Linked DNA regions of Haladaptatus sp. R4. The main gene of each other region encodes a partner of the protein of the gene in region 3 in a complex. Links are inferred from orthologs where the notes say so. Each region holds a gene or a part of one and is shown on either strand. Other genes may lie near its edges.

Region 1 (10,109 bases), 430 kb from region 3 along the record:
GAGACCGGCGACCAACGCTGGAAGAGCACGACGGTCGGTGCGGCGACCGGCGCGCCCGCCGTCGACAACGGGACCGTGTACGTCCAAACGCGCGGCACGCACGCCGATGATTACGACCACAACGGCGGTCTGTACGCCCTCGACGCCGCGACCGGCGAAGTCCAGTGGCGCGTCAACAACTCCGCCCAAGCGAGTCCGATAGTCGCCGACGGCGTCGTCTACGTCGCAAACACGGCCTACGACGCGGAGACGGGCGACGAGCTTTGGTCCGCGTACGGCCAGCGAATAATCGGCGTCGTGAACGGGACCGCGTACGCACAGAACGGCACGACTGTGTCGGCGATGGACGCGTCGAGCGGAGCGCCGAAGTGGAACGTGTCGAATCCCCATGCGACCGAGGGCTTCGACAGCGCCGTGACGAGCGACCGCATCTTCCTCACCGCCGAAACCGACGGTGACACACAACCCGTTTACGCGCTCTCGACCGACGACGGAAGCGTCGTCTGGACCCACTCGGTGGCACGCGCCGATAGCACCGAGAGGGACGAGATATCCGAACCGGCGGTCAGAAACGATACCGTGTACGTCAGCACCCGTGGAGACGGTCACGGGACTGTGTACGCCCTCGACGCCGCAACTGGCGACGAGCAGTGGACGTACGACACGGCGGCGGACCATCTGTCGGCACCGACGGCCACCAACGACTCGGTGTACGTCGGCGGACGCCATTTCACCAGACACAGCGACAGACCGGCGTCGCCCGCCATCTACTCCCTCGATGCGAGCACCGGCCAGGAACAGTGGAACTACTCGGTTAGCGAGTCGAGCCCCCTCGTCCCGTACGCACCTGTCGTTGCCGACGGGAAACTCTACGTGACCGTTCACGAGTGGCTCGGCGTGCTATCGGAGGAGAGCGAACTGCACGTCCTCGAATCGAGCGACCACAGGCCGTCGCTCGACCATCAAGTCGCCGGAGACGAGATGGACGCCCCGAACGTCATCATCGAGACGTCGCCGAAGAACGCGGCAAACCGGACGTTCCACGGGAACCGCACCGTGACGCTCCACGCGAACGCATCGACGGCCGATAGCGACGAAATCATCAGCTACGAGTGGGACCTCGACGGCGACGGAGCGTACGAGACCACCGGCCAGAACGTCACGGTCCACACGGACTTCTGCGATCAGCGGACCATCAGGGTCCGGGTCACCGACGACGACGGCCTCACGGATACCGACTCGATAACGCTCACTCGCGACTGATTTTCCCTTCTTCTTTCGACGCAATCGGAAACCGGTTTACCGCGTGACTCCCACGGATGAGACATGGACGTACTTTCGGCGGCGCGGCGGGTCATCGCGGAGGATCCGGTGTGTGATGCCTGTCTCGGTCGCCAGTTCGCCGACCGAAGTTTCGGGCTGACGAACACCGAACGTGGCCACTCCCTCCGGGTTGCGGTCGCACTGGAGGACGACGAGGATTTCGAGGAACCCGACGAGGAGTGTTGGGTCTGTGAAGGACTCATCGACGAGTTCGATGCGTACGCGGAACAGGTCGCGGAGGCCCTCGCTGACGTCGAATTCGAGACGTATCAGGTCGGAACGCGGGCACCACCGCTCGTGGAGGAAAACGAAATCCTGCTCCGCGAATTGGCCGAGTTGCCCGAGGATACCGGTGAACTGTTCAAGTCCGAATTCAACCGCGAGGTCGGCAAGCGCGTCGGACGACTCACCGACACCGAAGTCGATTTCGACCGCCCGGACGTGCTGGCGCTCCTGAACCTCGAACGCGGCGACGTGGACGTGCAGGTGAACCCCGCCTTCGTCTTCGGCCGCTATCGAAAGCTGGAACGGGACATCCCCCAGACGAAATGGCCCTGCCGCGAGTGCGGCGGGTCGGGCAAGCAACTAGCCGAGGGCGGCGGCGAGGAATCCTGTGACTACTGCGGCGGCAGCGGTTTCCTCTACGACGAGAGCGTCGAGCAACTGACGACGCCGCCCGTGCTGGAGGCGATGGACGGCGAGGAGGCCATCTTCCACGGCGCGGGCCGCGAGGACGTGGACGCCTTGATGCTCGGGACGGGACGCCCGTTCGCCATCGAAGTCAAGAAACCGCGACGGCGGCGACCCGACACCGACGAACTCGAAGCGGAGATCAACGAGTTCGCGGACGGAAAGGCCGAAGTCGATACGCTCACCCTCGCCACGCACGACATGGTCGAGCGCGTGAAGGGATTGGATGCGAGCAAGACCTACCGCGCACAGGTGGAGTTCGACGAGGCCGTCACGGAGGAGGACCTCGCGGCCGCCATCGAGGAACTGGACGGCGCGACGGTCGATCAGTTCACCCCGAACCGGGTGGACCACCGCCGGGCCAACCTCACGCGCGTCCGCGAAGTCTACAGTATCGAGGGACACATGGACGACGAGCGTCACGGCGAAGTCGAAATCCACGGCGAGGGCGGCCTCTACATCAAGGAACTCGTCAGCGGCGACGAAGGGCGAACAGAGCCGAGTCTGGCTGGACTACTGGGCGTCGACGCGGAAGTCACGGCACTGGACGTCGTCGCCGTCGAGGGCGAGGACGAGATATTCGGCCACGACGACTACTTGAAGGAGTAATCCACGAGGAGGGAGTATCCGACCCATCGAATCCGACTGACGGTCCTCATTTTGACTCTGTTGCGATTCTAGTTGCTGAGGGGCAGTCGTTGAATCCCCCGCCCGCTACACAAAGAGGTGTTTGATGGCTTAGCGACTGCAGTTACTGGGAAAACTACCTCGAAAGCCCCCGCCCGCTCGTGGTCGTTGCACGGGATATTTTGGCCTCTCCGCGCTGGAAGAGCGAAGCTCTTCCAAGCCCTCGTTCGCTTCGTTCACGAGGACACCGCACGGCCAAAATACTGGCCCGTGCAAGCGACCACGGTAAACGCGAGCGACGACCCCTTTCAGTCCCACCCCGACGGCACCGCCACCACGCCACACGCCTCCCCAACCGACTCCTCGCTCACGCTCGTCATCCCTCGCACGACAAATTCCGGAACAGCGCAACCGACCGCTGGTCGCGCTGTTCGTCAGCGCGCGCCATCCGCTGGACGAGCTGGGCGCTACTGGCCAACCGCATGGCGCGCGAGGTCTTCGTGAGCACCGCGAAGAATGGCTCGTCGGAGCGTGTCTCCGACGGTGGACGAGCGACCATAGGGAGCGAGGAGGCTGGGGAGGCTCGCGGTGCAGTAGCGGTGCGGTATTCATGCGGCTCGGTAACTGTGGTCTGAGAATAAGTGGTAGTCTCTCGAAGCGAACAGGTGAAGACTTTCGGAGCCTGGCACTCAACAATCGCAACTCATCTTCTTAGTAACCACACCAAAAACGATTGTAAAAATCACATCCCTTCCGTCGGTGAATCAGAAACGACCATGGTGTCCCACTCCCATCGTCCGGTCGTGTTCGGTGTAGACGAAGCGGGGCGCGGGCCGGTGTTGGGGTCGATGTTCGCCGCTGCGGTCGCGGTTGACGACCCCGCGGCCCTCCCCGACGGTATGGACGACTCGAAGAACCTCCCGCCGGAGCGCCGGGAGGCGCTCGCGGCGGCGATTCGCGCGGACGAATCCATCTCGGTCGGCGTCGCCGAGATCACGACGGAGCGGATCGACGACCCCGAGACAGACATGAACACGCTGACCGTCGCGGCGCACGTCGAGGCGATTTCGCGGGTCGCCGCCGACGGAAACGGAAACTGCGCGCGCGGAATCGTGGACGCCTGTGACACCAGCGAAGCGCGGTTCGCCCGGCGGGTTACGGCGGGTGTCGAGGAGCGGGGAGGTATCGAGGGTACGGTCGAAATCGAGGCGGAGCACGGGGCGGACGAAACCCACGCCATCGTCGGTGCGGCGAGCATCGTCGCCAAGGTCGAGCGAGACGCGCACGTCGCGCGACTCGCCGAGAAACACGGCGGGGTCGGCAGCGGCTATCCGAGCGACCCCAACACCCGAGAATTCCTGCGCGAGTACGTCGAAGCCAACGGCGAACTACCAGGCTGTGCCCGAACCTCGTGGCGGACGAGCAAGGACGTGCTGGCCGCCCGGGAACAGTCGGGACTCGATCAGTTCTGATTTTCGACGGTCATTTGCCGACCAGCGCCGACACGGCACGTTTGAGCGGCGCGGATTTCGAGGGCGCGTACTCGCCGACGAGGTTCGTCAGGTCTCGCCGGAACGGTCCCGGATCGTCCCAGGAGAAGTAATCGAAGTTCGGGTCAGTGGCCAGTGAGAACAGGACGCGAGCGACGGCGCTGGGAACCGACGGGCGTTCGACGTGGTCGTAATCGTCGCGCAGCAGGCTGACGAGGTAGACGAGTTCGCCCCGAAGGATGTGGCTCCCCGTGCCGACCGTGTAGCCGTAATCCGGTTTTCGAACCCCGTTCGCGAGTTGATAGTAGCGATACGGGAAGTCCACGCCCGCGTGGACCCCGAGTTGTAGCGATCCCCAGAAGCGCGGGTTCACTTCGAGTAGCTTGAACCCGCCGTCGCGCGGGTCGTGACGGAACTCGACCATCGCGGGGCCGTGCCAGTCGAGCGCCGACAGGAGCCGAACGCCCTGTTCGTGAAGCGTGGGGATCGACACGGCCCGCCGAAAGACGCTCGCGCCGCCGGAGTAGGTGTAACTCCGGATTCGTTGGTGCTGGAAGGTGACGACCGGTTCGCCGTGGTCGAAGAGGGCGAAAAAGCCGTACTCCGTCCCGTCGGGGATGCACTCCTGGACGATTGGGACGTGGCCCATCTCGGCGATCAGGCGGTCCTCGTCGGGGGTATCGAGTTCGTCCGGATCGCCGGAGACGAACCGCACGCCCGGATACTGCGTTCGGTTGTCGCGGACGAGCACGGTGTACCGGGATTTCACGACCGTGTCGTCGCGCCAGTCGTCCCACTCCGTGAGGAGTTTCGTCTCCGGAATCGGAATCCCGACCTCCTCTGCCCGCTGAAACAACTGATTCCTGTCGCGGGCGGACTCCATCGTCTCGAAGTCGGGCCACGGCGTGCCGACGTGCTCCGCGAATCGCTCCCGATATTTCGAGAGGACGTAGCTCTCGGGTTCCCGGAGCGGAACGATGGTCTCCACGTCGGGCCGTTCCGCGAGCGACAGCAGTCCGTCCCGATACCCCTCGATGCCGTCGATCGGTGCGGGAAGGGACGCGCGTTCGTCGACGTACTTCGACGCGAACGCGGGAGATTCGGGGGATTCGGAGGCCGCGATGACGGGGATTCCCTTCCGGCCGAGCGAACGGATGCACGCGAGGCTACTTCCCGCCGCGATGGCCGGGACGACGACGCTCATGCGCTCCGGTCCTCCGCCCGCGTTTCCTCCCCCGCGACGTTCCCGTTCACCACGTCGTTCTCACTCACCTCGCTTTCACCGTCTTCGACGGTCGCCAGAAACGCATCCACCGCTCCCGTGACTTCGCCGTACACCCGCCGAAACGTGGCTCTGTCGGCGTCGTACGGGTCCTCGATTTCGAACTCCGGGGAGGCGTCGAACGACCGCGCGAAGTAGGCCTTCCCGAGCGCGTCGGGGTAGTCGCGTTTCAGATACCAGTAGTTCCACGCGTCCATGAGCAGGACGAGGTCGCTCTCGCGCAACATGGTCTCGTCCACGCACTGCGAACGGTGATCGGACAAATCGACGCCGAGTTCTCCTGCGGCGGCGACCGCCGCGTCGGGACTCGACCGGCCTTCCTTTTCGATGAATCCGGCCGAGCGAACGGTCGAGCAATCGAACGCCGACGTCTGCAGTCGCTCACGAAGATATCGCTCGGCGAGCGGACTGCGACAGATGTTTCCGAGGCAGAGAAACAGAACCGCCGGTTCTGGCGGGAGCGACCGCACCGCACGTGCCGTGTCCCGTGGCTGGGCGTCCGGCCGCAGGCGCAACCGCTCCATCTCCACGGCGACCCGTCGTCTGCCGTGCTGGAGGTATTCCAACATCGTCCCCGATTCCACGCTGTGGTGGTTATAAGGGACGCATCGTTTCGGGAGTAGACGGTACCTACGGTGGCCACAGGAGATGATTACATTGGGTGACGGAATACGGCCACTCGTTTTCGAAAAAAGGCTTCGTCAGCGGTAACCGAGTTCGTTAGCAGAAGGACTCACAACCCTCGTGCGTGCAACAGCCGCTCGGCGTCGTAACACAGTTTCCGTATTTGTACCCGGTTATCGAGCAACCGAGGGTCTGACAGCATCTGACTTCGGTCTGATAACATCCACACATGCTGTTTTCCGTACAACCACAGTCATCTGACGGGTTGTGGTTACAGCCGCCGTACCAGCTCGTATCGCAGTTTCGCTGAACAGTCACCCCGTCGTCGTTCGTCGTGATAACCGTGGCTGACTCTTCGTCGGCGTCGGGTTCGACCAGCGCAAAACTGCGGTCGAGTTGTGGTTCCACCATGATACGGAGCCTGCTATCCGCGAGTCGCTTGATTATCTGCACTTGCGTCGTCAGCGTCCCTTTGTGGTCGTACGCGAGAACGATGACGCCGTCGTCCACCTTACTGCTGTCTTGATGGGGGAGGATTTCCTCGATACCGAGCGAGTTCACGTCGGCATCCGCCAGCAGTCCACGGGTCGAAAGCGCACGTAGCAGTTCTCCTCCCGTCTCTTCGACCGCTTTGCGGGCGACTTCGGGCGACTCGTGCTTCTTTGCAAGCTCGTGAAGCCGCTCCTCGGCCGATTGCGGCTCGGCTGCGGAAGTGACCCTCGAAACCAAGGGAAGTGCAGCGAGCGATGCGGCGATACCACCGGAGGAACGGAGGAATCCCCGTCGTTTCGTCTTCGTCTCCGACGCCGTTTTTGTGACGTCTCGTAGCACGTCGCTCCGTTTGACGTCCTCGTTCGTATCTCGATCAGACATTGCAACTTCAGATGGATAGTCTACACAGATAAATTCTATTTCTAGATTGATTAATTTTATATAAATTTATATCAATGTATTTGTTTATATCACAGATATTATCTTCACACAGCCGAGAGCCGGTCGAGATCGACTACTACAGCACGACCAAAATTCGAAGAAAACGGTGAGAAGTTAGACAGCTTATCGGTCCGTCAGCAGGTAGCGCAGGATGTCACCGTACGCCGGTCGCGTCACCAGCACGCCGATGAGGACGCCGAGGATGGTGATGAGGGCGAACCCTTGCAGGTCACCGAGCGAGAGGACTGCCAGCGGACTCATTGCGATGATGGTCGTCGCGGCGGCGGCCCCGATGACCCAGAACGCCTTGCGGAAGCGCGATTGGAAGACGCGCGAGGAACTGACCTTTCCTTCGCTCATCACCTCGTCGGCGATGATGATGAGGTCGTCCACCCCGGTCCCGATGACCGCGATGAATCCCGCGATGTGCGAGAGGTCGAGCGGCAAACTGATCGCCGCAGCGAAGCCGAGCAGGATGAACACCTCGGAGAGGGCGGTCAGGATCATCGGCAGGGCGACCTCCTTCTTCCCGTAGCGGATGAAGACGACGCCGCTGACGGCCAGCACCGCCGCGATACCCGCGAGGAGCGAGTAGAGTTTGAACTGGCTCGCCAGACTCGGCGCGAGGTAGGTCGTCGAACCCGCCTGCGTGTCGAGTGAGGCCGGGAGCGCACCGGCCTGCAGGTTGATCTGGATCTTCCGCGCCTCGGAGGCGTTGTGACCGGTCGTAATCGTAAACGTCGGATTCTTCTGGAAATCGCCGTTGTTGATGGAGCTTGCGAGACCACCCATACTCACGCCCGACACTATTTTCCCGTCGGTTTCCGTGTAGAGACAGTATCCCGCCTGGTCCGGGGACTGCCCGGGATAGTTACAGGAGAATGTTCCCTTCGAACTGGTGAATCCGCGATCCTTCATCACCTTGGAGAAGTACTTCGCACCGCCGTCGGTGAGCGAGACGCTGACGCCCCACGTTTGGTCCCGTTGGCTCTGTTGTGCAGGCCCGACGTTGGTGATGTTCTGTTTGGTGATCACCGTCGTGTTCGCGGTGCCGTTGTCCGTCGGATAGTGGGCGACGATGGACACTTGACCGCGGTGGGTGACCAATTCCTGCATCTCGGACTGGTTCGCGTTCGGCATCTCGATCTGGATGTAGTGGTCGCCGTTCGCGGCCGTAACCTGCTGGACGCGGCCACCGGCGAGTCCGGCCTTCGAAATCTTGTCGCTCAACACCTTGACGATTTCCGAGCGCGTCTGTGCGGTCACACCCTGTCGAACGGTGCCGTACTCGACGTTCGCGCTGTCGAGCGCGGATTTCAGCTGTGCCGGTTTGACGTTCTTCGAGTACACCTCGATGGTGCCGACAGTCGCAGACTGCGTGGCCCGGAACTTCACGTCCGCCTGACCGACGCCCTTGATGTTGCTGGCGACGCTCTTCTGGAGGTCGGTTTGGGACGTTCCGTTGGCGATGTGTACCTGTTCGGCGGTGACACCGTTGACGGGCGCACGGATTTGCGTCCCACCCGCCAGGTCGAGCCCGTACTTCAGGTTGGTCGGACCGGAAGAGGTGGCGTTTGCGGAAAGGCTGTTACTGTTCCCACCCTGCGGGACGAAGAGCGCGAACGCGCTCCCGAGCAGGAGGATGAGGAGCAACCCGGTACGCCAATGGTCGCGGATGCTCATCGCGCCACCCCTTCGTATTTGTACCAGCGAAGGAGGCTCAAGTTGAGCATGTAGGTGTTCATGAGGTCGGTCGCCAGTCCCATCACGAGAATCACGCCGATGGACGTGAGAAGCCCGATTTGGAAGAAGGCGGACACGAGGGTCATCACGACCATCGCGGCAAGCGAGGTGACAGTCATCGTCACACCGGTCCGCATCGCGCGATAGGTGCTCTCGTAGAAGTCACCCGAGCGCCGGAGGACGTGATTGTTGAGCAGGATATCCGAGTCCACGCTGTAACCGATGAGCATCAGGAGCGCGGCGACGGTACCTAGTGAAAGCTTGATGCCGAACACGTCCATCAACGCGAGCGGAATCACGATGTCGCCGAACGCGGAGATGACGACGGCGATGGAGGGGACGAACGAGCGAAACATCAGGAAGACGATGATGCTCATCCCCACGAACGCCGCGACGATACCGTACAGCGCGAGCTGCTGGGCACCCGCTCCGAAGTTCGCGGACGTACTCTGCACCGAGAGTACCTCGTATCCGTTACTCTGTGCCTGATTCGTCAGCGAGTTCGTATCAGTACTTTGGAACGAAACGAGGTACACGTTGTTTTGCGATGCCGACGGCGTCACCGACGCGACCTGAGAATCGAACGACGTCTCGATGTGATGTTGGGACGCGGTCGTCTGAATTCTCATTTCCGTTCCGCCTGTAAAATCGATGCCGGGCGTCACTGGTGCGCCGGTTGCCATGTACCAACCGGCGAGGACAAGCAACGCCAGCACGAGAATGGCGAGGGGAACCCCCGCTAATTGCCGATTCGAGTACCGGGTGTAATCGACCTCCGGTACTTGAAACTCTACCATAACGGATGGGTCCGGGACGGCCCTGAATAAGCTTTCTTAATTACTACGGCCAAAACAGTCATGCGAAACGGGAGTGTAAAAGGGAAAAAGTCGTACGAAGGCATAATTGTCTCGCGCTCCTCTACATCACTATGGCGACAGAAAACGCACAGCAGACGGGCGAATCGGCGACCCGAGTCGTCGTCTCGTATCCCGAGGATCTGAGCAGTTGGGGGCAATTTCAGATCGGAACGAGGCATTTCCTCGCGTACCTCCGGAAGACGAAGGATCACGTCCAAGCGGGCGACGTGTGGGAGGAGTTCCTCGACGTGGGCTGTTGTGGCGATACACTCGACGTCCCGCTCCGCGTCGAGTCCGTGGAAGGCGGCGAGCGGATGGGACCGGAAACCGAAATCGTCTACGAGGTGCGGGAAGCCTGTGGAATTCGCGGCGGGTGGCAGGTACAGAGCGCTGGCGGCCCGAACGAGATTTAAAACCGCTCGTCGAAGAACGTCTCGACGTCGGCCCGCGTCGGGGACGTTCGCGCCCCGGCGGCCATCGACGTGAGCGCGCCACAGGCGTTGGCGAACTCCAGCGCCCGTTCGTAGTCGTCCGAATCGA
Region 2 (10,286 bases), on a different replicon or contig from region 3:
GACGCTCGGGAACAGCGTGTACTGTGGACTCCAGAAGAACGTGGCGACGATGACGGCGAGGACGAACCCGATGTCGGAGTTCACGTTCGCGAACCAAACGACGGCGAACAGACCGACGCCGCACAGGAAAAAGGAGACCGCCATCGCGCGCTCCCTGTCGATCCGGTCGGACGCGTCGCCGACGATCAACCGCCCCGCGCCACCCGAAAGCGGTAGGACGATGGCGGAGACGGTTGCGATCATCGCCGCCAGTCCGAAGTGCTCGGCGAAGGAGACGACCTTCGCGGTCAGCATCAACCCCGCCCCGCTCGCGCAGACGAACATCACGTACATCACCCAGAACTGCCACGTTCCGGCCATCTCGCGCCACGTGTACTGCGGACCCGAGACCATCTCCGTCGCCTCGTCGCCGCCGTCGGCCGTCGCTTCGAGCCACCCCTTCGGCGGGTCGCGGAGCACGACCGCTCCGACGATGATTCCGATACCGATGAGCAGTCCCATGTTCCAGAGGACGCCCGGGTAACTCGACGCCGTCGCGTTAGTGCGCACGTACGGAACCACGAGCGCACTTCCCGCGGCGAACGCCATCGTCCCCAGCCCGGTCGTCAGGCCGCGCCGGTCGGGGAACCATTTCAGCGCCGTGTTCACCGCGACGGTGTAGACGATACCGACCCCGATGGCCCCGAGCGAGTAGAAGAGATACAGTTGCCAGACGCTCGTCGCACGCGACAGGGCGAGATAGCCACCCCCGGCGAGGATTCCCGCGAGGAGCGTCAGCGCCCGTGGGCCGTGTCTGTCACGCCACCAACCGACGGGGAACTGTGACCCCGCCTGAAAGATGACGAAGAGGGTGAACACCGCGCCGAGCGCCGCCGGGTCGATGGCGAGGCGATTCGCGATCGGCGAGCGGAGGGACGACCACACGTACTGATACGGACTGACCAACCCCATCATCACGACAGCAGCGGCGACCTGCCACCATCTGGAGAACCCGAGCACGTCCTTGGCACGGGCAGAATAATCGACATCGGTAGTACTCATGGCGCAACCGACCAACCGGATAACAATCAGAGTTGGGTTTGGGGAAACCCGCGTACGTTTATGAGGGAATACGAACTATTATCCTCCATGAAGGGGAGAAAATCGTATCTCGTCGCGCTCGCACTCGTCGCCGTTTCGTTCGCCCTGGGCGTGTACTACTATCCCCGCATGCCGGACCAAATCGCGTCCCACTGGAACGCGAGCGGGAACGCCGACGGCACGATGCCAAAGCTGTGGGGACTGTTCCTGATCCCGACGATGACCGCGGGACTGCTCGTGCTCTTCGCCGCGATTCCGCGGATCGACCCGCTCCGGGAGAACATCGCGGAGTTCCGGCGGTATTACGATCTGTTCATCGTCCTGTTCGTCGCGTTCATGCTGTACATGCAGGCGCTGATCGTCCTCTGGAACCTCGGCTACCGGTTCGACTTCACCATGGTGCTGTCGCCAGCCATCGGCGTGCTGTATTATTTCATCGGCGCGCTGATGAGCCGCGTCGAGCGGAACTGGTTCATCGGCGTTCGGACGCCGTGGACGCTCTCGGACGACAGGGTGTGGAAACGAACTCACGCGCGTGCGGGGCCGCTGTTCAAACTCGCGGGGATCATCGCCATCCTCGGCGCGTTCGTCCCCCGATATGCGATTTACCTCGTGGTGGGCCCGGTCCTCCTCGCCGCGGCCTATCTCATGCTGTACTCGTACGTCGAGTACCGGCGTGTCGCCGCGTAAAAACGCTATTTTCGCCGTTTCCGATCACCCGCCGTGCGCGATGACCTCGTCCGGACGGATTTTGAGCAGGACTCGCGCCGTCCGAATCTCCGGCTGATACTCCTCCCCCGTGTAGCGCTGAGATAGTTCGTCGATGTGCTCGCGGGCACCCTCCTCGGTCATCTCGTCGACTTCACCGAGGACGGACAGCGCCCGATAGCGGTTGTCCGGGTCGGTCATTCCCATCCCGACCTTCGGATTCTCCCGCACGTTTCGTTCCTTGCGCCGACCGCGTTCGGTGTTGACGAGCACCCTGTCCTCGTCGGCGTCGTAATCGACCCACACCGGGGTGACGTGCGGCAGTCCCTCCGGCGTGAGCGTGGCGAAGTACGCGAAGACGGGCTTCTCGAACAGTTCGTGGAACTCGGATGGAATGGACGACATCAGGAACGGACGACAACCGGGAATCACTTTACGCTACGGGCCACGGCGTTCGGCGACGGAAAAGTGACCGCGTTAGCGAATCGCGAACGTAACCCCAGCCAGGATTCGCCAGACGGTCAAAAACAGGATGCCGAAGCCAAGCATCACGAGGACGAAACTGACCGGTGACTCGCCGTGGAAGAACGACGTCGCACGGAGCGCGGCACCGATGAGCGCGGCGGTAATCCACGTTCCGTCCGCGAACAGCACCGAGGTTCGAATCGAGCGGCGGGCGCGGGAACTGTACAGGCCGACCATGAACGCGGATATCAACCACCCGATGAGGAACGGTGCGACGGTGTTAGCGAAGTAAAGTGGTTCTTGGAAAATCGGATCGTGATGGCGAAGGCTCCCGACTGCCAAGAGCACCAACAGAACCACGATATCGCCGATGAAGAGTCCGGCCGTCGTTCCCGAGCGGTCGAATCGCCGAGTTACGAACGCACTGCTCATACGGTTCGTTGCACGGCCGGGGTTATGTCGTTCCCGATGTGCGTTTGATACCCGCGACGGTGTAATCGAAGCCACGGCCCCGAACTCGCGGGACGAGGTCCGCCGCGTGTAGAAGACGAGCCAGTTCGTCCGGCGTGAAAAACGACGACCGCATTCCCAGCAGATGTTCGCCACGGACGAGCAACTGGCCCCGAACTGTCGCCGGATTGAACTCGCGGATGATCACCACGCCGCCGGGCCGCAACACGCGCTCGACTTCCGAAAGAGTCGCCTTCGCGTCGCCGATGTGATGGAGCGCGTCCGAGATGACGACGGCATCGACGGATTCGGCGTCGAGCGGCAGTCGGGTCGCGTCCCCGCGCACGCAATCGAGTCCGCGTGCGTGTGCCTGTGCGAGCATCCCCGAGGAGGCATCGACGACGAAGCGCTCGTCCACGTCGAACGCGCGCACGGCACGGCCTGTTCCGCCCGCCACGTCCGCGATTCGCTCGACCCGTCGTTCGGCCTGTTGGAGGCCTTCGCGCAGAATGTCGTAATCCGAATCGGGCGAGAAGTAGTCGTACAACTGTGCGATGCGGTCGAAGTGACCGATATCGCCGTTCGTGGGGGACATATCGGATGAACGCGACCCATCGCATAAAATTCGACGGCGGGAACGGGCGACCCGATGGAGGGATGTGGGTCGCGCCGAAACGGATGGGCATGGAGTACGCGGTACTGGGATGGCCGGACGAGGGGCCGAAACTGCGACTCGATTACGAACGGTTCAGCTACGCGGGCAAGTTCGTGATGTCGAACACGGGGAAGGCCGTCGCCCGCATCTCACGGGATGCGGTGGGGCTTCCGGTGAACTACGGCGACGACCGTCTCGTGGCCGCCATCGCGTTCAACGAGGACCGCACCGATGACGGGACGATGTGGCTCCGGTACGTGACGGTGCACGCCGACCGCCGCGGCGAGGGAATCGGTTCCGAACTCGCGCGATTCACGACGAGACGGATTCACGAGCGTGATTATCAGCGTGTTAAAATCGCGGTAAACAATCCCTACGCGTACCACGCGCTCTATCGAGCGGGGTTCGGGTTCACCGGCGAGGAGACGGGACTGGCGGAACTGGTCTTGGAACACCCGAATCCCGAAACGGAGCGCTATCAGGACGGATTGGACGTGTATCGTGCCCGTGACCTCTCCACGAACGAGGAGGAGTTTCTGGCCGCGAAGGAGGGTCGTCGGCCACCGCAATCGGACGACTCTCGGCCGGTTGAACGCTCGGAAGATCGATGATTTCACGGAGAGGATCTCTTCGTTTAGTACACCGTTCATTCAGCCGTTAATGACCTATTAACGAAGGTTTAGTATCGCTTCGTGTATGGCAGTGAGAGACGATAGAAGAAGAGTGCTCGGACTCATCGGGTCGGGCCTGACGGTCGGAATCGCCGGTTGCTCGGCGTTTTCGAAGAACGAGTCCTCGGAGAATTCGAGCGGACGGAACGGCGCACAGACGACGGAGACCATTCAATTCCCGACGACGAGCACGACGGACACCGAAGACGGAACGGAGACGGAGACAGAGACGGAGACGACGTCGGAGGTCGAACCCGTGGACCCGGAGGACCTTGAACCCGCACCGAAAGCCTATCGGTCGGTGTCACGCCCGGAAAAGGCGGATGAGCACAAGTATGCGACGATGGGGTCGGAGGACGCATCGGTGACGGCACGGTTCTACGGCGCGTGGAAGTGTCCCTACACGCGTCACTTCGTCCTCGACATCCTGCCGACGCTCATCGAGGAGTACGTCAAACCCGGCGACGTGGCGATCGAGTTCCGCGCCGTCGCCTACGAGGACGGCGAAGGGTTCCACGGCCCCGACTCACCCCGTGCGGCGCGGGCCGGGTTGGTCGTCTGGAATCAGGAACCCGACCAGTTCTGGACGTACTTCGGCACCGTGTTCAAAAACCAGAACAGTGCGCCGGGGTGGGCGACGACGGAGACGCTTCTCAACCTGGCCGAGAAGGCAGACGTGAGCGACCGCTCGGATATCGCCTCGCTCATCGAGTCGGGTAAGTACCAGTCCCAGATCGAGAAGACGATGGACCAAGTACACGATATCCCGATCACGCGCGTCCCCCGCATCGTCGTCGGCGACACCGTAACCGCGCCGACTGTGTCACCGAAGAAGACGAAGGCACAACTCGACGCGGCGCTCGGGAAAGGGTCGGGATCGAAAACGACGACCACGACGGACGATTCCAAAACGACCACCACGAAGGATGACGGTTCGGGGACGACCACCACGAAGGGAGATTCCGGGACCACCACGAAGGGAGATTCCGGAACCACCACGTCCGGGACGACGAGCACCACCAAGACGTCCGGCGATTCGACCACGAGCACCACGGGAACGAAAACCACGACGAACTCGACCAGCACGACGACCGGCACGAAATCCGGGAACTGATCGGCGTTCGTCGTGAACCCGATGTTCCACTCTTCTCTCACCGCTCTCTTTGTCACACTGGTCGAACACAGACTCACGAGCGAGTGCTACACCGAAGAGAAGTACGGGGAGTCATCGGTTTTCGAAACAGCCGGTTCCCTCGTTGCTCGAAAAAATGGATAGCGAACTGTCCGAGTCTATCCAAATTTGTACTCTCGCACACGCGTTCTTCATCACGTCCGTGAGGTTCGCCTCCGCACTGTCATTCCTTATCTTCGCACGAATCACGACTTCTCCGGGATCACTAGGAAAGTCGACAGTAATCTCCTTCCCACCGAGAACGTTGCCCTCCTTCGCTGTGACCTCGTGTCTCTCTGAATAAACGCTTTTGCCATCGTAGAGCACATCGACTGCGACTGTTTGCGGGTTTTCGCTATCGTTCTCGATGGACAATTTCGTCAGGACGACGCCGCTATCCCGAGATTTCGAACCGAGGGATCCAACACACCCAGCGAGTGCGAGTAGAGAACCGGCGGTCATGGTGAGGACGGCTCTTCGTTTCATACGCTTCGTTTCAAATCGGGTTCTAATACACTTTTCTCCGACAGATAGCTCGATGTCGTCCCGGACGGGAGCTTTCAAGCCGTTCCCGCCCTTAGCGTCGCCAAATGGGTAATTCCGCACTGCGGCAACTCGCATCCCTGGAGGAGGTCAGCTTCGACGACATCGAAGGCTCGGTCGTCGCCATCGACGCCCACAACTGGCTCTATCGCTATCTCACGACGACGGTCAAGTGGACCAGCGACGAGGTGTACACCACCGAGGACGGCACCGAGGTTGCCAATCTCGTTGGGGTCGTCCAAGGCCTCCCGAAGTTCTTCGAACACGACCTGGTTCCCGTCTTCGTCTTCGACGGCCACGTCACGGACCTGAAGAGCGACGAGATCGAGAACCGACGCGAACAGCGCGAGAAACTGGAGGACCAACTGGAGGACGCACGCGAGGAGGGCGACGCCATCGAAGTCGCCCGACTCGAAGCCCACACCCAGCGGCTCACGCCCGTCATTCAGGAAACGACGCGGGAACTGCTCGAACTGCTCGACGTGCCCGTCATCGAGGCCCCCGCCGAAGGGGAAGCACAGGCGGCGCACATGGCGCGAACGGGAGCGGTCGATTACGCCGGAACGGAGGACTACGACGCGCTCCTCCTCGGCGCGCCGCTCACGCTCCGCCAACTGACGAGCAAGGGCGACCCGGAGTTGATGGACTTCGAGGCGACGCTCGAAGAACACGACATCACGTGGGAACAGTTGGTCGATATCGCCATCCTCTGTGGCACCGACTTCAACGAGGGCGTCTCCGGTGTCGGCCCGAAAACGGCACTCAAGGGCGTCAAGGAACACGGCGACCTCTTCGGCGTCCTCGAAGGGCGCGACGCGTACATCGAAAACGTGGACATCATCCGCGGGATGTTTCTGGACCCTGACGTGACCGACGAGTACGAGTTCGACGCGTCGATGGACCCCGACATCGCGGCGGCCCGCGAGTACGTCGTCGACGAGTGGAAGGTCCACGAGGACGAGGTGGCACGGGGGTTCGAGCGCATCGAGGAGAGCATCACCCAGACCGGTCTCGACCAGTGGACGTAGCTCTGCTTTCGAAGGATTCTTGCCCCCCTCGTTCGACCTCCCGCCAATGGACGTGGAGCAGCAACGTACGCTAGCCGTCTGGTTGATTTTCGTGGTTCCCTTCGTCTTCCTCTTCGGCTTTCTCCTGTTGTACGACAGCCTCACGCTGGAAATCATCGCCATCTACTGGTTCCCGGCCATCATTCTCACCATGATCGGCGTTATCGACCCGCCGTGGACCCTCGTCTCGGATGCGGAATGAGTCCGGAGTTGGAACTGATTTTGGCGAAAACCGAGCGCGTCCGTTCGTGGCGAGACGGGAAAACGAACCTCGAAACCACACCGAACTCGTCCAACCAGTCTTCGCCGTCGTAATCGACAGTATTTTTCCGCGAGGGCAAGTACGAACTGTTCGTGAATATACGGGGGACGGTCACCGAGCCGGGAGAGGTGCGGACCGTGAGTACGCAGTACGGGGAGCGCGACCTCGTGGAAGTCGTCGTACAACCGGACGACGACGTGCCGGAGACGGTGACGCTGTGGGGGAAGTGGACGGAGACGGCGGAGTATCTCGAAGCGGGGATGGAACTGCTGGTGACGGACGTCGAGGAGTCCGAATACCAAGGCGAGACGAGCTACGCGACGAGCAAGGAGTCCTACGTCGTGGTCGAACCGGCGTTCCTCGTGAACGTGACGGACGTTCGCTCGTGGGTGCAGTGCCCCCGGATGTACTACCTGAACAAACTGTCGGGGATTCCGCTGAACTACCCCGTCGTCAAAGGAACCATCGTCCACGAGGTGTTCGGCGACCTGCTCCGCGGTCGGGAACTGGACGAATCCATCGAAGAGCGCGTCGAGGAGGTCGGCCTGCAACTCGGCCTGCTCGGACGCGAGGCGGACGAGGTGGCGGGTGAGGTACGCCAGAACGCCAGCGCCATCGAGGGCTGGTTGGAACAGGGCGTCCTCGACGACACGGACGACTGGCGAAGCGAGTACACGCTCATCAGCGAACGCTTCGGCATCAAGGGTCGGTGTGACGCGCTCCGTCGCGGGATGCCGGTCGAACTGAAGACGGGCAAGAACACGAACCGCGACCCGCGCTTTCAGGACAAGATTCAGGCGGCCTGCTACGCCCTCCTCCTGCAAGAACGCGACGTTCCGGCCGACACGGGGACCCTGCTGTACACGAAGAACTCGGCGCTGGACCGCGCCGAGGAGTCGGGCGACCTCTCGCCCGCGAAGGAGTTCGCCATCGCCAAGGGACTGCTGGAATTCGTCGTCCGAACTCGCAACGAGATAGCCGCGGCGGAGTTCGACATGAGCGTTCCGACGGGGTACGAGGCGAACGCAAAATGCGAGTACTGCTTCGAGAAGGACACTTGCATGGTCGTTTCGGGGCGTCTGGATCAGGAGTCGAAGGCGGGCCAGATAGGCCGCCCCATCTCCGAGGACGAGCGCGAGTACTTCCGGGAGAAGTACGAGCAGATAGAGAAGGAGCGGCGGGCGACCCACCGCGAGTACGCCAAACTCTGGGAACAGACGGCCGAGGAGCGGGCGGACGACGACCGCGCGCTCATCGGCTTGGAACCCGCGGGGCAAACACAGATCGAAGGCGAGCGCTGGGAACTCCGCGCCCGACGAACCGACGATGCCGTCTCGAAGATTCGGGAAGGCGACGTCGTCCTCGCCAGCAACGGCCACCCGGTCAGCGGGCACGCGGAACTGGCGCGGGTCGTGGAGTTGGGCGACGAAATCGTCGTCACGACGGACGAACCCGTCGAACTTCGCAGACTGGACGTGTACCCCTCGGAGTTCTCGTCCGACGCGATGTTGACCGCGCTGCACGACGCCCTGCTGAAGGGCGACGAGCGGCGGAAGGACGTGCTGTTCGGTCGGGAAGAACCGGAGTTCGAGGACGGGATGCAACCCTTCATCGAGAACAACGACGCCCAGAACGAGGCGGTCAACCTCGCGGTGAACGCGAAGGACTGCGCGCTCATCCACGGCCCGCCCGGAACGGGGAAGACCTACACCATCGCGCGGACCATTCGGGCGCTGGTGGAGGACGGCAACCGTGTCCTGCTGTCGGCGTTCACGAACCGCGCCGTGGACAACGCGCTCGAAGCGCTCCGGGAGCAAGGGTTCGGAGAAATCGTTCGCGTCGGCACGGAGACCGGCGTCCGCGCGGACATGCAGGACGTTCGTCTGGAGCGGAGCGGCGACCCCGGCGCGCGCGTCGCCGAACTCAAGGGGGCGAGCGTCGTCGCCGCCACGACGTCGACCTGCGGTTCGCGGATCATGCGCGAGGAGGCGTTCGACGTGGCGCTCGTGGACGAGGCCTCGCAGTTGACCGAACCCGCGACACACGCGGCCATCAACCTCGCCGAACGATTCGTCCTCGTCGGCGACCATCATCAACTGCCGCCCGTGGTGAGAGCTGAAACCGAGCTTTCCAAATCGCTGTTCCAGCGACTGGTCGAACGGTACCCCGAGGCGTCCGTCATGCTCGACCGACAGTACCGGATGGCACAGCGGATTCAGGCGTTCTCCTCGCGGGAGTTCTACGACGGCGCGCTCCGTCCGGCCAGCGGCGAGGTTGCGGCCCAACGGATCGAGAACCTCCCGACGGTCGATCCGGACGCCCTTTCACCGAAACTCCGGACGGGGGTCAGCTTCTTCGACCCCGGCGGGAAGACGGCGGGCAACACGAACCCCGTCGAGGCCGAGCGCGTGACCGAACTCGTCTCGGAGTTCGTGGAGGCGGGCGTCGCCCGCGAGGACATCGGCGTCATCGCGCCGTTCCGGGCGCAGGTCGCCGAGATTTCTCGAAGGGTTCCGGATTCGGTCGCGGTCGATACGGTGGATCGGTTCCAGGGGTCGAGCAAGGAGGTCATCATCGTTTCGTTCGTCGCCACGGGCGACTTGGACAGTCCCATCTTCGACGACTATCGCCGGGTGAACGTCGCGCTGACCCGGGCCAAGAAATCCCTCGTCCTCGTCGGTGACGAGCGCGCCCTGCGCTCGTCGCCCTTGTACGACCGAATGGTCGAGTGGGCGACCTGAGGACTTTCCTCCCCGGCGTTCGTACCGCGACTCATGGACGACTCGCTTCCGGACTACTCCCTGCCCGACTGCGACGTGACCGTTCTTTCTCCGCCGGGAGGTACCGCGATATCCCCTCGGACCGCCGCCGATCGAGCGGTCACGGACCCGCACGGCCCGAATCTCCACGACCTCGTGTCCCCTGACGAGACGGTCGCGGTCGTCGTGACGGACGTGACGCGGGCCACGCCGGACGACGTGCTGTTGGACGTGTTGCTCGCGGAACTGGCGGAGGCGGACGTGCGTCGCGGAAACGTCTCGGTCGTTTTGGGGCTCGGTCTCCACCGCCCGATGACCGACGAGGAAATCGAGGACGCGCTCGGCGAGCACGCGGACCTCGCCGAGAATCACGACGCGGAGGCGGTGATGGAGGTCGGAACGGTCGAGGCACCTGATGGGGTAGCGGTCTCCATCGAACTCAACCCGACCGTCGC
Region 3 (10,206 bases):
AGTGCGGACTCGGGGACTGGCGATCCATAGAAAGCAGCGCCGGGCGTTCGCACCCAAAGGGTGGCAGTTTGCTGGCACGCGAACTGCGGTCTGTAGCTGCTGGCACGCGAGCTAAGGGCAGGTACGAACGCTACCACTACATTGAGGGCTGATCCCCTTAGTTATATACCGATTACAGCTATCGAAAGCTCCCATTGTGTAGCTCAACGAGAATGGGTGGACCAAAACTGTGTCAAACGGTCACCTGCCCGTCCATTTTAGGAGGAGCAGAGTTCCCTCGAACAGACCGACCATCGTGATCGCGACGAGGAACGGGGCCATTCCCGTCGGGTCGGGGCTGAAGAGGAAGGCGAACCCGGCGAACGCACCCCAGAAGTACAGGCGTTTGCTGGCCATCCACTGGCGTGTCGTCAGTCCCATCATGATGGCGAGCATGATGAGGAGCGGAATCTGGAAAACGATGGCCAACACGCCCATCATCATCAGGATGAGGTTGAACGTTTTCGTCAACCCGAAGGCGATGCCGACGTCCGCGCTCGACGTGTACGAGAGGAAGTATTTGAAGATGGCGGGCAGGATGAGGAAGTCGGCGAAACAGAGCCCGACGAACGCGAGGACGAGGCTGGTCGGGACCGCGGCGAGGTAGTAGCGTCGCTCGTTCGGGTAGAGTCCGGGGCGCATGAAGAGGTACGTCTCGTACACCATGACGGGGAGCGCCACGACGAGGCCGCCGAGGCTGGCGACTTTGAGCTTCGTCATCACGAGCGCCAGCGGGGCGTAGATTCGCGGTCGGGTGTCCTTCGCGACCGGCAGGATTTGATACCAGAGGAAGTTGATGATGTGGTCCGCGGTCGGAAGGATGAGAAGGGTGACGACCGCCGCGATGACGATGACGACGGCGAGTCGTTTTATCATCTCCTCGACGTGGTCGGCCAGCGGCATCTCCTCGTCCTCCATCGGCTGACTCGGCCGCTCGACTGCTTGCTCCGGGTCCTCTGGCTCGTACAGGTCTTCGTCCGGCGGCGCCGGCGCTTCTTCCGACGCCGGGACTTTGGACAGATTACTACCTGCCGTCGCATCCGATTCTTCGCCCATTCACCCGAGGATAAGCAGCCGTATTATTATAGGCTTTCTTCATCTCGCGAGACGGGAAGATTGATAACTGACACGGGGCTACCATCCCCAAGCAATGTCTACCTCGGGGAACAGTCTCATCGGCGAGGATACGGCGAGAACGGTTGCTTCAGGCCGTGAAACCATTGGCGGCCTATTGAGAACGGCACAGAAGGAACTCCAGAAGGTTTTCATCGTCTTCGTCATCGGGTTTCTCGGCACGTTCTATAGCATGTCGTGGGTGGTCATCCCGTTCCTCCGCCACGTGACGAAATCCGGGATGTCACCCGAGATACGGAGGCACGTCAACATCGTCGCCGTAACGCCATTCGACGTCATCCTTCTTCAGGCAAAAGTTGCGATGTTCGCCGGAATCGCCGTCTCCATCCCCGCTCTCCTCTACCTCGGCCGAAATTCGATCCGGGATCAGGATTGGTATCCCGATGCCTCCATCTCCTACTGGAAAATCATCCCGCTGGTGTTGCTCGGAATCCTGTTGTTCGTCGGCGGGATCGCCTACGGCTACTCCGTCTATCTCCCGATAATGTTCAGCTTCCTGGCGAAAAACGCCGTGAACGCCGGTTTGAATCCAAAGTACGGTATCGTACAGTGGATCGAATTCGTCCTCATCATCTCCCTTTCGTTCGGTCTCGCAGCGGAACTCCCGCTGATCATGAGTTCGCTGAGCTACTCGGGTATCGTGCGCTACGAGACGTTCCGTGACAAGTGGCGGTACGCCGTCCTCATCATCTTCGTCTTCGGTGCCGTGGCCTCGCCGCCCGACCCGTTCACGCAGGTGATGTGGGCGGTTCCGCTCTGTCTCCTCTACGGGTTCAGCCTCTACCTGTCGAAGTTCCTCGTCACCATCAAACGGGGAAGCAACGAGGTGAGTCCGAGGACGGCGATTCGGGACAAGTGGAACTACATCGCCGGAATCACGCTCGTCGCGGCGGCGGCGGCGTACCTGTTCATCACGCAGAACGGCATCGACTTCGTGAACGAACAGCTCCTTTCGGGACTCCCGGCGAAGTACCGTCCAGCGCCGTTCCCGCCGATACAACAAGCCATCGGCGTCCCGCGCGAAACGGCCGTCGTCCTGACCGCCGTCGCGGTCGCGCTCGTCGCGCTGATCCTCGCTACGCTCTACTTCCTGTTTACCTCCCTCGAAGAGAGCGCGGCCATCGGTCAGTCCACTGGTCTCGACCCGTACGAACTCGACGCGGCGGGTATCCGTGCCGCTCCGCCGGAACTGTTCGCCGAGATGGGCGAGGGCGAGTCGGTCGAGTACGCCCGCGCCGCGATGGATTCCGACCAACCCGAGAAGGCACAGGCCATCCTCGACCGCTACGACGCGGCACAGGAAGCGAAGGAGGCCGACGCGGCGGTTCAGACGGGCGAGAGTGATCCCGACGCACCCGAGGGCGAAGCACCACTCGCCGAGGACGTGGCACAACAGAGTACCGAGCAGGAGGGGAACGTCTTCCAGCGCACCACGGCGGGGATGGCGAGCGCGTTCACCGACGACGAGACGACCGAGGACGACATCGGCGGCTACTACTACGACTTCGCGTTCATCGCCCAGAGCCTCATGTCGAAGATGTTCCGCATCGTCATCGTGTTCATGCTCGTGCTCGCGGGCGTCTTCGTCTACCTCTATCAGGGTGGTATCGGAACCATCAACGAGGACTTCACCAGTCGCGTCCCGGCGGCCGTGACGGCCGTCGCCGGTAACGGACAACTGCTCAACGTCGTGACCCTCCATCCGGTCGAGGCGCTCATCTTCGAAGTGAAGATCAGCACGCTGCTCGCCGTCGTGTCCGTGCTCCCGATGGTGCTGTACTACGGATGGCCCGCGATGAAGGAGCGAAACCTCGTCCGCGGGAACCGAAACGTGTTCTTCGCGTGGGGTGGCGCGCTCTTCGCCGGTCTCCTCGTCGGCAGCTACATCGGCTACACCATCGTCGCGCCGGAGATCATCTCGTGGCTGGTCATGGACGCCCACCGCGCGGACATGGTCATTTACTACCGAGTGAAGGCGTTCTTCTGGCTGGTCTTCCTCACCACGGTCGGTATCGGCCTTCTCGCCGACATCCCCGTGACGATGTTCCTGTTCCACTGGGGCGGCATTCTCAACTTCAAGACGATGTTCGAACACTGGCGTCCGGCCATCATCGGCATCTTCGTCATCGCCGCGCTCGTGACCCCGGACAGCCTGTACACGCTGTTCCTCATCGCGATTCCCCTCTCGGTCGCCTACCTCATCGGTCTCGGCGGCCTCTGGGTCGGGACGCTCGGCGGTCGGCGCGCCTGACGGTGCGCTTAAGTATTCTTCACGGAATACCACGGTATGAGCAAGATAAGCGTCGAGATACCCGACGAACTGCTCGCCGACTTGGACGACCACGTCGGCGACGACGGTAAATTCGTGAACAGAAGCGACGCCATTCGTGCGTCGATCCGGAAAATGCTGGATATTTTGGACGAGATAGACGAACGTCACGGACGACTCGAAGATGACTGAGAGAGTGCAACCGGGGTCCGCGCTCGCAACCGGTCAACTCGTCCTCACCGGGTTGTTCGTGACGGCGCTGGTGACGGCACAGCTCACGGCGGCGAAAGTGCTCCAGTTCACGATTCCGCTCTCGCTTCCGGTCACGGGCGACGCGCTCGTTCTGCCGGGGGCGGCGCTGGCCTACGCGCTGACGTTCTTCGCGTCGGATTGCTACGCCGAAGTGTACGGGCGGAAGGCGGCCCAGCGACTCGTCAACGTCGCTTTCGTGATGATATTCGTCATGCTCGTGCTCGTCTGGTCCACCATCGAGGCACCCGCCGCACAGTCCAGCGTGGACCCCACGAAGTTCCAGACCGTCCTCAGCGCGAGCACGAACATCGTGATTGGAAGCCTCTGTGCGTACGTCGTCAGCCAGAACTGGGACGTCATCGTCTTCCACGAAATCCGCGAACTCACCGACGGCGACCACCTCTGGGCGCGCAACATCGGTTCGACGGCGACCAGTCAGGCCATCGATACGGTCATCTTCGTCGGAATCGCGTTCTACGCGCTCCCCCGATTCGCCGGTATCGGTCCGGAAATACCGACGAGCGTCGTCCTGTCGCTCATCGTCGGCCAGTACGTCTTCAAGCTGTTCGTCGCACTCCTCGACACGCCCTTCGTCTACGCCGTCGTGGGCTATCTGCGTTCACAGACGAACGCCGGTCGAGTGCCGAGTTCGGCGGACTGAAAATCAGACGGAAGTGATTCGGTGATGGACGACGAGAACCGTTAGTCCAGTCGCTGGGCGAAGCCGAACTTCGGCTTCACGTCCTCGACGCGGATTTCGACGGTTTCCCCTTCCTCGGTGTTCGGCACGAACAGCGTGTACTCCTCGACTTTCGCCACGCCGTCGCCTTCGCTTCCCACGCCTTCGATGGTCACTTCGAGTCTGTCGCCCGCTCTGACGGGTGCAGTGAGGCGCTTGCGGGCGACGAGGTAGACCTCGGAGGACTCGTCACGCGAGGCGTCGGGACTCATCGTTCGGACGTACTCGAATTCGGGTTCCATGTCGTCGCGCAGGTCGTCCAAGTCCGGTCCCTGAAACACTTTGACGACGAAGTCGCCGCCCGAATCGAGCAGTTCGAGTGCCGTTTCGAACGCCTGTCGGGCGAGGTACACCGAGCGAGCGTGGTCGAGGCTGTACTCGCCGGTCATGTTCGGTGCCATGTCGGAGAGGACGACGTCGGCCGAACCGGCGACGTCGATGACTTCCTGTTGGGTTTCCTCCTCGGTCATGTCGCCGCGGATGGTCTCGACGCCGTCGATGGATTTGATTCGCTGGAGGTCGACACCGATCACGGTTCCGTCGTCGCCGACTTCCTCGGCGGCGACCTGCAACCACCCACCGGGGGCCGCCCCGAGGTCGACGACCGTCTCGCCCTCGTGGAGGAGATGTGCGGATTCGTCCAACTGCTTCAGTTTGTAGGCCGCCCGCGAGCGGTAGCCTTGCTGCTTGGATTTGTTGTAGTAGTGATCTTTACGGGCCATTTGTTAGGAATGAGTTGTCTACGAGGATGTTTACGCCCTTCGTTGTCCGTCGCTCTCCGTGGCGTCCCACCGTTCAAAAATCGTAACTGGCCGACGAGGAACGCCCCGTCAGCGGTATTCACACTCGTCCTGATGACGAACGAGGTCGGATTTGTTCTTCCCGCCGACGAAGACCTTCTTCTTGCAGTAGTTGCACACTCCCCATCGAGGGTCGTCTTCGTCGAGCGTGTATTCTTCTGGCCGCCACTCCTGCGACATATTTCTTCAGAGTACCTTCTAGCGTAAAAAGTTTATCAAAAATCTGTATATTATCTCTTGTAATAATGGGGTAGCGGTGGTATGATTGTCCTCCGTTCGATGGCGTGGTGCGCCCTCAATATGCACATGCCGCGCGCGCGAACGGATGACTTTTATGCCACCCTTTCATACCCCCTATCAACATGTTCAAGGCTATCGTGAGCGCAGATACGCTCCGGACGACAATCGATTCCGTGGGCGTTCTTGTGGATGAATGTAAAATCCACTTGGAGGAGGATGGCCTCACTATCAAAGCAGTCGACCCGGCCAACGTCGGCATGGTTGACCTCCAACTCGACGCCGAAGCGTTCGAGTCCTACGAGTCGAACGGCGGTATTCTCGGCGTCAATCTCGACCGCCTCGAAAGCGTCGCAGGCATGGCTAGCTCCGACCAACTCATCGAGATGGAGTTGGACGAGGAGACGCGAAAACTCCACATCAAGATCGACGGCTTGGAGTACACCCTCGCGCTCATCGACCCCGATTCCATCCGCCAGGAACCCGACATCCCGGACCTCGATCTCTCCGCTACCATCGTCGTCGAAGGGTCCGATATCGACCGTGCGGTCAAAGCGGCCGACATGGTGTCCGACCACATCGCCCTCGGCGTGGACGAGGACGACGAGTTGTTCTACGTCGAAGCGGAAGGTGACACCGACGACGTCGATCTGAAACTCGACCGCGACGACCTCATCGACCTCACGACCGGACCCGCCCACTCCCTGTTCAGTCTCGACTATCTCAAGGACATGAACAAGGCCATCCCGAACGACGGCGAAGTGAGCATCGACCTCGGCGAGGAGTTCCCCGTCAAACTTCACTTCGAAATCGCGGAAGGCATGGGTCAAGTGACGTACATGCTCGCACCGCGCATCCAGAGCGACTGAAAACAGCCTCGACGACTCTCGTACCTCTCGTTCTACAGATTCCGGTCGATAACGGCCTTCGTCGCTTCCGCCTTCTCCTTCCAGCCATAGCCGACCTCGTAGACGTGACGCTTGTTCTCGACCAGTTCTTCGGGCGTGGACTCCTCGAATCCGCCGCGTCCCCACGTTCCGCTCTTGTGCAGCCACTCGACCACGTTTTCACGCGTCTCGGGCCACGACAGGCCGACCATCTCGTACCACGCGACCATGGCGAAGACGGCGTTGTCGTGACACCCCGGTACGCTCCCCTTCTCGTAAATCGTCCGCATCGGCTCGAAACTCGGTTCGGAGACGGTTTCGCGGAACTCGTCGCCGGTGAGCAATCGGAGCGCACCGTCGCTCTCCACGACGCGCTTTTCGTGTCGAAGTCGGTCGAGTGCGGCAGCGTGGGTCGCATCCCACCGTCCGTGAACCGTTTCGCGGAGTTCTTCCTCGGGGAGGGAGTCGGCCGATAGGATCGAGACGATGTCCGTGTACGCCTTTTCGATGTTCGTCCACGGCTCCCCGTCGAATCGGCAGTCGGGGCCGTGGAGGTTCGTCGTGGTCCGACAGTCGGGACAGGGATAGTCGAAACGTGGCACGCAATTCCGTTCTCACGCGTCGGTAATAGGTGATTGGATTCGGCCGAATCGAGGAAATGCGGCATTTCCGTCCCCTTTGTTCGAGAAATCTCTCGTTACTGGCGACCGTCGCGTTTATCCGCCACCGCTCGAAACGGCGAACAATGAATTCGCTCCATGCCCGATACCCGTTCCTCGCGTCCGCCCGCGAGGCGGTTCGGGACGCAAACCTGGACCCTGCGGCGGTTATCGCGGGCGAGGGAGAGCGCCACCCCGCCGTCGAGCGTGGCGTGGAGCGCGTGCGCCGAGCACTGCTCGATGGAACCGTGCGCGCCCCTGACGACGGACGACGGTGGGCGACATCGACGGAGGTGCTTTCCTATCCCATCGCCCGACTGTTAGTGTCGCTCCTCAACGCACCGGGTGCGGTGGAAAAGTACGCCAGCGCCGAGGCGACGACGGCCTACGAACGGTTCACCGCCGATTTCGAGACGCCCGACGACGGCCTGAAGAGCACGGGCGGAACGTCGCTCACGCTCCAACAGTTGCTCGCGGATTTCGACCTCTCGGAGGACGTTCGTCGCGCGCGGCGACGACTTCGGCGTCGACGTCGTCACCTACATCTCGCTCGCGGGTGACTACGGCGACGATTGGCGACTCGTCACGCGCCAACTTTCGGACGGCGTCGTCACCGTCTCGCAGGCCGAACTGCACGAACTGCTCCGGACGGCGGTGGAGGTGCGAATCGCCGAGGATCTACCGCTTTCGGTCCCCTCGGAAATCGCGGCCGCACTCGACGAGGAACTGTCGGAATTGGAGTCGTCGTTCACCGACGCGGACTTTTCACACGATATCGACACGCTCGCCCCGGAACTGTTCCCGCCGTGCATGACGGCGCTGCTCTCGCGGATGCGGGACGCGGAAACGCTTCCCGCCCACTCCGAGTTCACGCTCGTCTCGTTTCTCGCCAGCATCGGACTCGACGCGGACGAGATACTGTCGCTCTGTGAGGTTCGAGAATCGGGTCGAGGAGATCGGCTACGCGCTCGAATCGAGCGCGTCCGCGACGAGCGAACGACGCAGTTCGCGCCGCCGAGTTGCGCGACGTTACAGGCGTACGACGACTGCGTGAACCAGGATCAGCGCTGTGAAACGGTGACGCATCCGCTCGTCTACTACGAGGATGCGCTGGATGAAAACGGGACCGTGACCGACTGGCGCGACCGTTAGTGCTGATTCGCCAACCAGAATCCGACGCCAGTCATGACGAGAATGAAGAGTGCGATGACGCCGACGATTTCGAGCGCTCCCGCTCCAGTGATACCGCCGGTATCGTACTGAGATCCGACGATATACATCGCTACGATAAAGAATCCAACCGACACGACGGAGACGACGATGTCGCGGAGCGTATCGCCCTCGAGTTCCATGCTCTGGATTTCCCGGGGTTACATCAAAAGTTCTCCGCTTCGCGGTCGGCGCTCGTCCGTCGTCGTGAGCCACAGATTTTCCTTCATTTTTGACGGCTCAGAAATACGAATCGAGGATTCAACGAGCCATTTCCGTCGAGTTCGCCGCCGAAACGGTCTCAGCTTGCGTTGACAGGTGAAAGCCTTAGGGTCGTTCGGCACGTACCCTAATACGTCGAAACCACCGCTGAGGAGTCGCAACGTGCTGATTTTCGTCGCCGGGTTTCACGGAGGAAGCACCCATGATAGACACAGCCGCTTCCAGAAAAGTATCGCTGGCTCCGCTGGCGGAGACGGAGGAGACGAATCCACGCTCACAACGTGCCAGAGCGGAGCGAATGTCCGTCACGCCGCTCGGTGGCGGACTGTACGAAGTCGAAAGCCAGAGCGACAACACGTACTTCGTGGACCTGATCGGGGGTCGCTGTACCTGCCCCGACCACATGATGCGGGGCGTCCGGTGCAAGCACATCCGGCGGGTCGCCATCGAAATCAACGAGGGGCGCGTACCCCCGCCGGGAAAGGAGGCCGTCGAGTGTACACGATGTGACTCGACCGTCTTCGTGGACGAGAAGACGGCCGCCGCCGGGCCGCACTTCTGTGACCACTGTCGGCTCGAACCCGGCGAACCCGTCGTGGACCGCGCGAGCGCGACCTGCTGGTCGTCGTTCGGATGACCGACTACAGGGCCGACCAGGTCGAGGTACCGGGCCGCGACTGCACCGTCGCCGAGTATCCCACGAACGAGGGCTACCCGGCGGACGACCCGGTGGTCGAAGTGCTCTACCCGATTCCGTCGGGGCTTCGACCCGAACAGGTTGAGTCGCGTCACCTTCGGCGCTACTCGTTCCCGCGCTCGCGGCTCAAGCGGCCGGGACGCCCGAACGAGCAGTCCGAGTTGACCGACTTCCCGGACGCCGAGTAGTCGGATCGATTTTTCAGTATTTTCGAGCTTGACCGCGGAGCGACCGTTATTCCAAAATTTCCGTCGCCTCTTCCACCGAGAGAACGCCTTGATCGACCGCGTGCAGGATGTCCGAGACGCTGTGTTTCGATTCCTCGTCCTCGTCGTCGCTTTGGAGGTCGTCCATCGAGTCCCCGTCCTCCAGCGCTTTCTCCTTTTTCACCCGGTAGTTCCCGCCTTTCGTCTGGTGCACGTCGGCGGGGTGGAAGAAGTACCAATCCTCGCGGTCGAAGCGCACGCCGATCTTCGGTTTCGCGCCGAAGTTCTGCGAGAAGTAGACCAGCGCCTCGACTTCCTCCCCCGTGAGATAGATCGGGTCGCCGGAACTCGATTTCGCCTCGATGGCGTAGAAGACGTTCCCGTTCCCGGCCAGCACGTCCGGCAGTTCGCGCTGGGTCGCACCCCCGCTCGCGGGAGCGCGCATGACCGCAAATCCGACCTCGTCCAACCTGTTGACGAGTTCGCGCTCCCGTCTGTCGCCTTTCCGATTCGCCATATGGTCGATGGTCGGCGGTCGCGGGCAATAAAACGGCCGATAGCGCGGCGAAAGTGGAAGCGAGGACGTGATGATTCTTGTTTTTGGTCGAGCAGGTCCATGGAAAGTCCCTAACCGTTCGCTACGATGAGACGTTTCTGATTCATATGCGATTTCAATAACTGTGATGAAGACTTCGAAAGCCCCCGCCCGCTCGCGGTTGCTGTGCAGGATATTTTGGCCTCTCAACACCGCTCGGCCAAAATAGTGGCCCACACAGCAACCAAGTAAACGCGACCGAGCGGCCCCTTTCAGTCCACCCACACATCGCAACCGCCACCGCACCACGTCCTCCCCAAC

Evidence for each region.
Region 1: the proteins of A4G99_RS05570 (region 3) and rnhB are in contact, whole or in part, in a crystal structure (PDB 3P83), measured with the Archaeoglobus fulgidus proteins. The link is inferred for Haladaptatus sp. R4 from one-to-one orthologs. Residues at the interface, in WP_010877842.1 of Archaeoglobus fulgidus: Val39, Ala42, Asn43, Val44, Ala45, Met46, Leu125, Asp168, Ser194, Asn218, Tyr219, Pro220, Ile237, Leu238, Ala239, Pro240, Arg241, Ile242, Glu243, Ser244; in WP_010878125.1 of Archaeoglobus fulgidus: Ala74, Ile178, Ala179, Ile183, Arg190, Ser195, Asn196, Leu197, Arg198, Gln199, Lys200, Thr201, Leu202, Asp203, Phe205.
Region 2: the proteins of A4G99_RS05570 (region 3) and fen are in contact, whole or in part, in a crystal structure (PDB 1RXZ), measured with the Archaeoglobus fulgidus proteins. The link is inferred for Haladaptatus sp. R4 from one-to-one orthologs. Residues at the interface, in WP_010877842.1 of Archaeoglobus fulgidus: Asn43, Val44, Ala45, Met46, Pro120, Arg121, Pro123, Leu125, Gln151, Met192, Ser194, Asn218, Tyr219, Pro220, Ile237, Leu238, Ala239, Pro240, Arg241, Ile242, Glu243, Ser244; in WP_010877775.1 of Archaeoglobus fulgidus: Lys326, Ser327, Thr328, Gln329, Ala330, Thr331, Leu332, Glu333, Arg334, Trp335, Phe336.

What each region holds. Positions count from the first base shown.
Region 1 is NZ_LWHG01000011.1:809,900-820,008, reverse strand. Bases 2,540-5,277 are described here. They hold rnhB (ribonuclease HII), read left to right. Parts: upstream 2,540-3,443; coding sequence 3,444-4,112; downstream 4,113-5,277. Other genes in these bases: A4G99_RS07800 (ATP-grasp domain-containing protein), read right to left, coding at 4,123-5,277; A4G99_RS28640 (hypothetical protein), read right to left, coding at 3,017-3,148; A4G99_RS07810 (tRNA pseudouridine(54/55) synthase Pus10), read left to right, coding at 2,540-2,622. In the rest of the region: A4G99_RS07815 (PQQ-binding-like beta-propeller repeat protein), read left to right, coding at 1-1,263; more of A4G99_RS07810, read left to right, coding at 1,327-2,539; more of A4G99_RS07800, read right to left, coding at 5,278-5,334; A4G99_RS07795 (protein tyrosine phosphatase), read right to left, coding at 5,331-5,981; A4G99_RS07790 (hypothetical protein), read right to left, coding at 6,133-6,909; A4G99_RS07785 (preprotein translocase subunit SecD), read right to left, coding at 7,093-8,652; protein translocase subunit SecF, read right to left, coding at 8,649-9,509; A4G99_RS07775 (hypothetical protein), read left to right, coding at 9,641-9,982. UniProt on the Methanocaldococcus jannaschii protein: Endonuclease that specifically degrades the RNA of RNA-DNA hybrids.
Region 2 is NZ_LWHG01000021.1:137,751-148,036, forward strand. The notes cover bases 4,866-7,780. They hold fen (flap endonuclease-1), read left to right. Parts: upstream 4,866-5,790; coding sequence 5,791-6,771; downstream 6,772-7,780. Other genes in these bases: A4G99_RS10240 (thioredoxin domain-containing protein), read left to right, coding at 4,866-5,143; A4G99_RS10245 (hypothetical protein), read right to left, coding at 5,255-5,686; A4G99_RS10255 (hypothetical protein), read left to right, coding at 6,818-7,012; A4G99_RS10260 (AAA domain-containing protein), read left to right, coding at 7,165-7,780. Also shown: A4G99_RS10210 (OFA family MFS transporter), read right to left, coding at 1-1,041; A4G99_RS10215 (SdpI family protein), read left to right, coding at 1,129-1,770; A4G99_RS10220 (TIGR03618 family F420-dependent PPOX class oxidoreductase), read right to left, coding at 1,795-2,193; A4G99_RS10225 (DUF3054 domain-containing protein), read right to left, coding at 2,266-2,685; A4G99_RS10230 (class I SAM-dependent methyltransferase), read right to left, coding at 2,708-3,298; A4G99_RS10235 (GNAT family N-acetyltransferase), read left to right, coding at 3,388-3,969; more of A4G99_RS10240, read left to right, coding at 4,055-4,865; more of A4G99_RS10260, read left to right, coding at 7,781-9,813; A4G99_RS10265 (lactate racemase domain-containing protein), read left to right, coding at 9,847-10,286. UniProt on the Methanocaldococcus jannaschii protein: Structure-specific nuclease with 5'-flap endonuclease and 5'-3' exonuclease activities involved in DNA replication and repair.
Region 3 is NZ_LWHG01000011.1:375,159-385,364, forward strand. Bases 4,633-7,467 are described here. They hold A4G99_RS05570 (DNA polymerase sliding clamp), read left to right. Parts: upstream 4,633-5,595; coding sequence 5,596-6,339; downstream 6,340-7,467. Other genes in these bases: A4G99_RS05565 (23S rRNA (uridine(2552)-2'-O)-methyltransferase), read right to left, coding at 4,633-5,155; A4G99_RS25735 (hypothetical protein), read right to left, coding at 5,264-5,413; A4G99_RS05575 (hypothetical protein), read right to left, coding at 6,372-6,959; A4G99_RS26985 (hypothetical protein), read left to right, coding at 7,103-7,467. In the rest of the region: A4G99_RS05545 (twin-arginine translocase subunit TatC), read right to left, coding at 241-1,095; A4G99_RS05550 (twin-arginine translocase subunit TatC), read left to right, coding at 1,190-3,424; A4G99_RS05555 (ribbon-helix-helix domain-containing protein), read left to right, coding at 3,461-3,634; A4G99_RS05560 (queuosine precursor transporter), read left to right, coding at 3,627-4,355; more of A4G99_RS05565, read right to left, coding at 4,397-4,632; more of A4G99_RS26985, read left to right, coding at 7,468-7,576; A4G99_RS26990 (hypothetical protein), read left to right, coding at 7,560-8,168; A4G99_RS05585 (transporter), read right to left, coding at 8,165-8,368; Holliday junction resolvase Hjc, read right to left, coding at 9,379-9,867.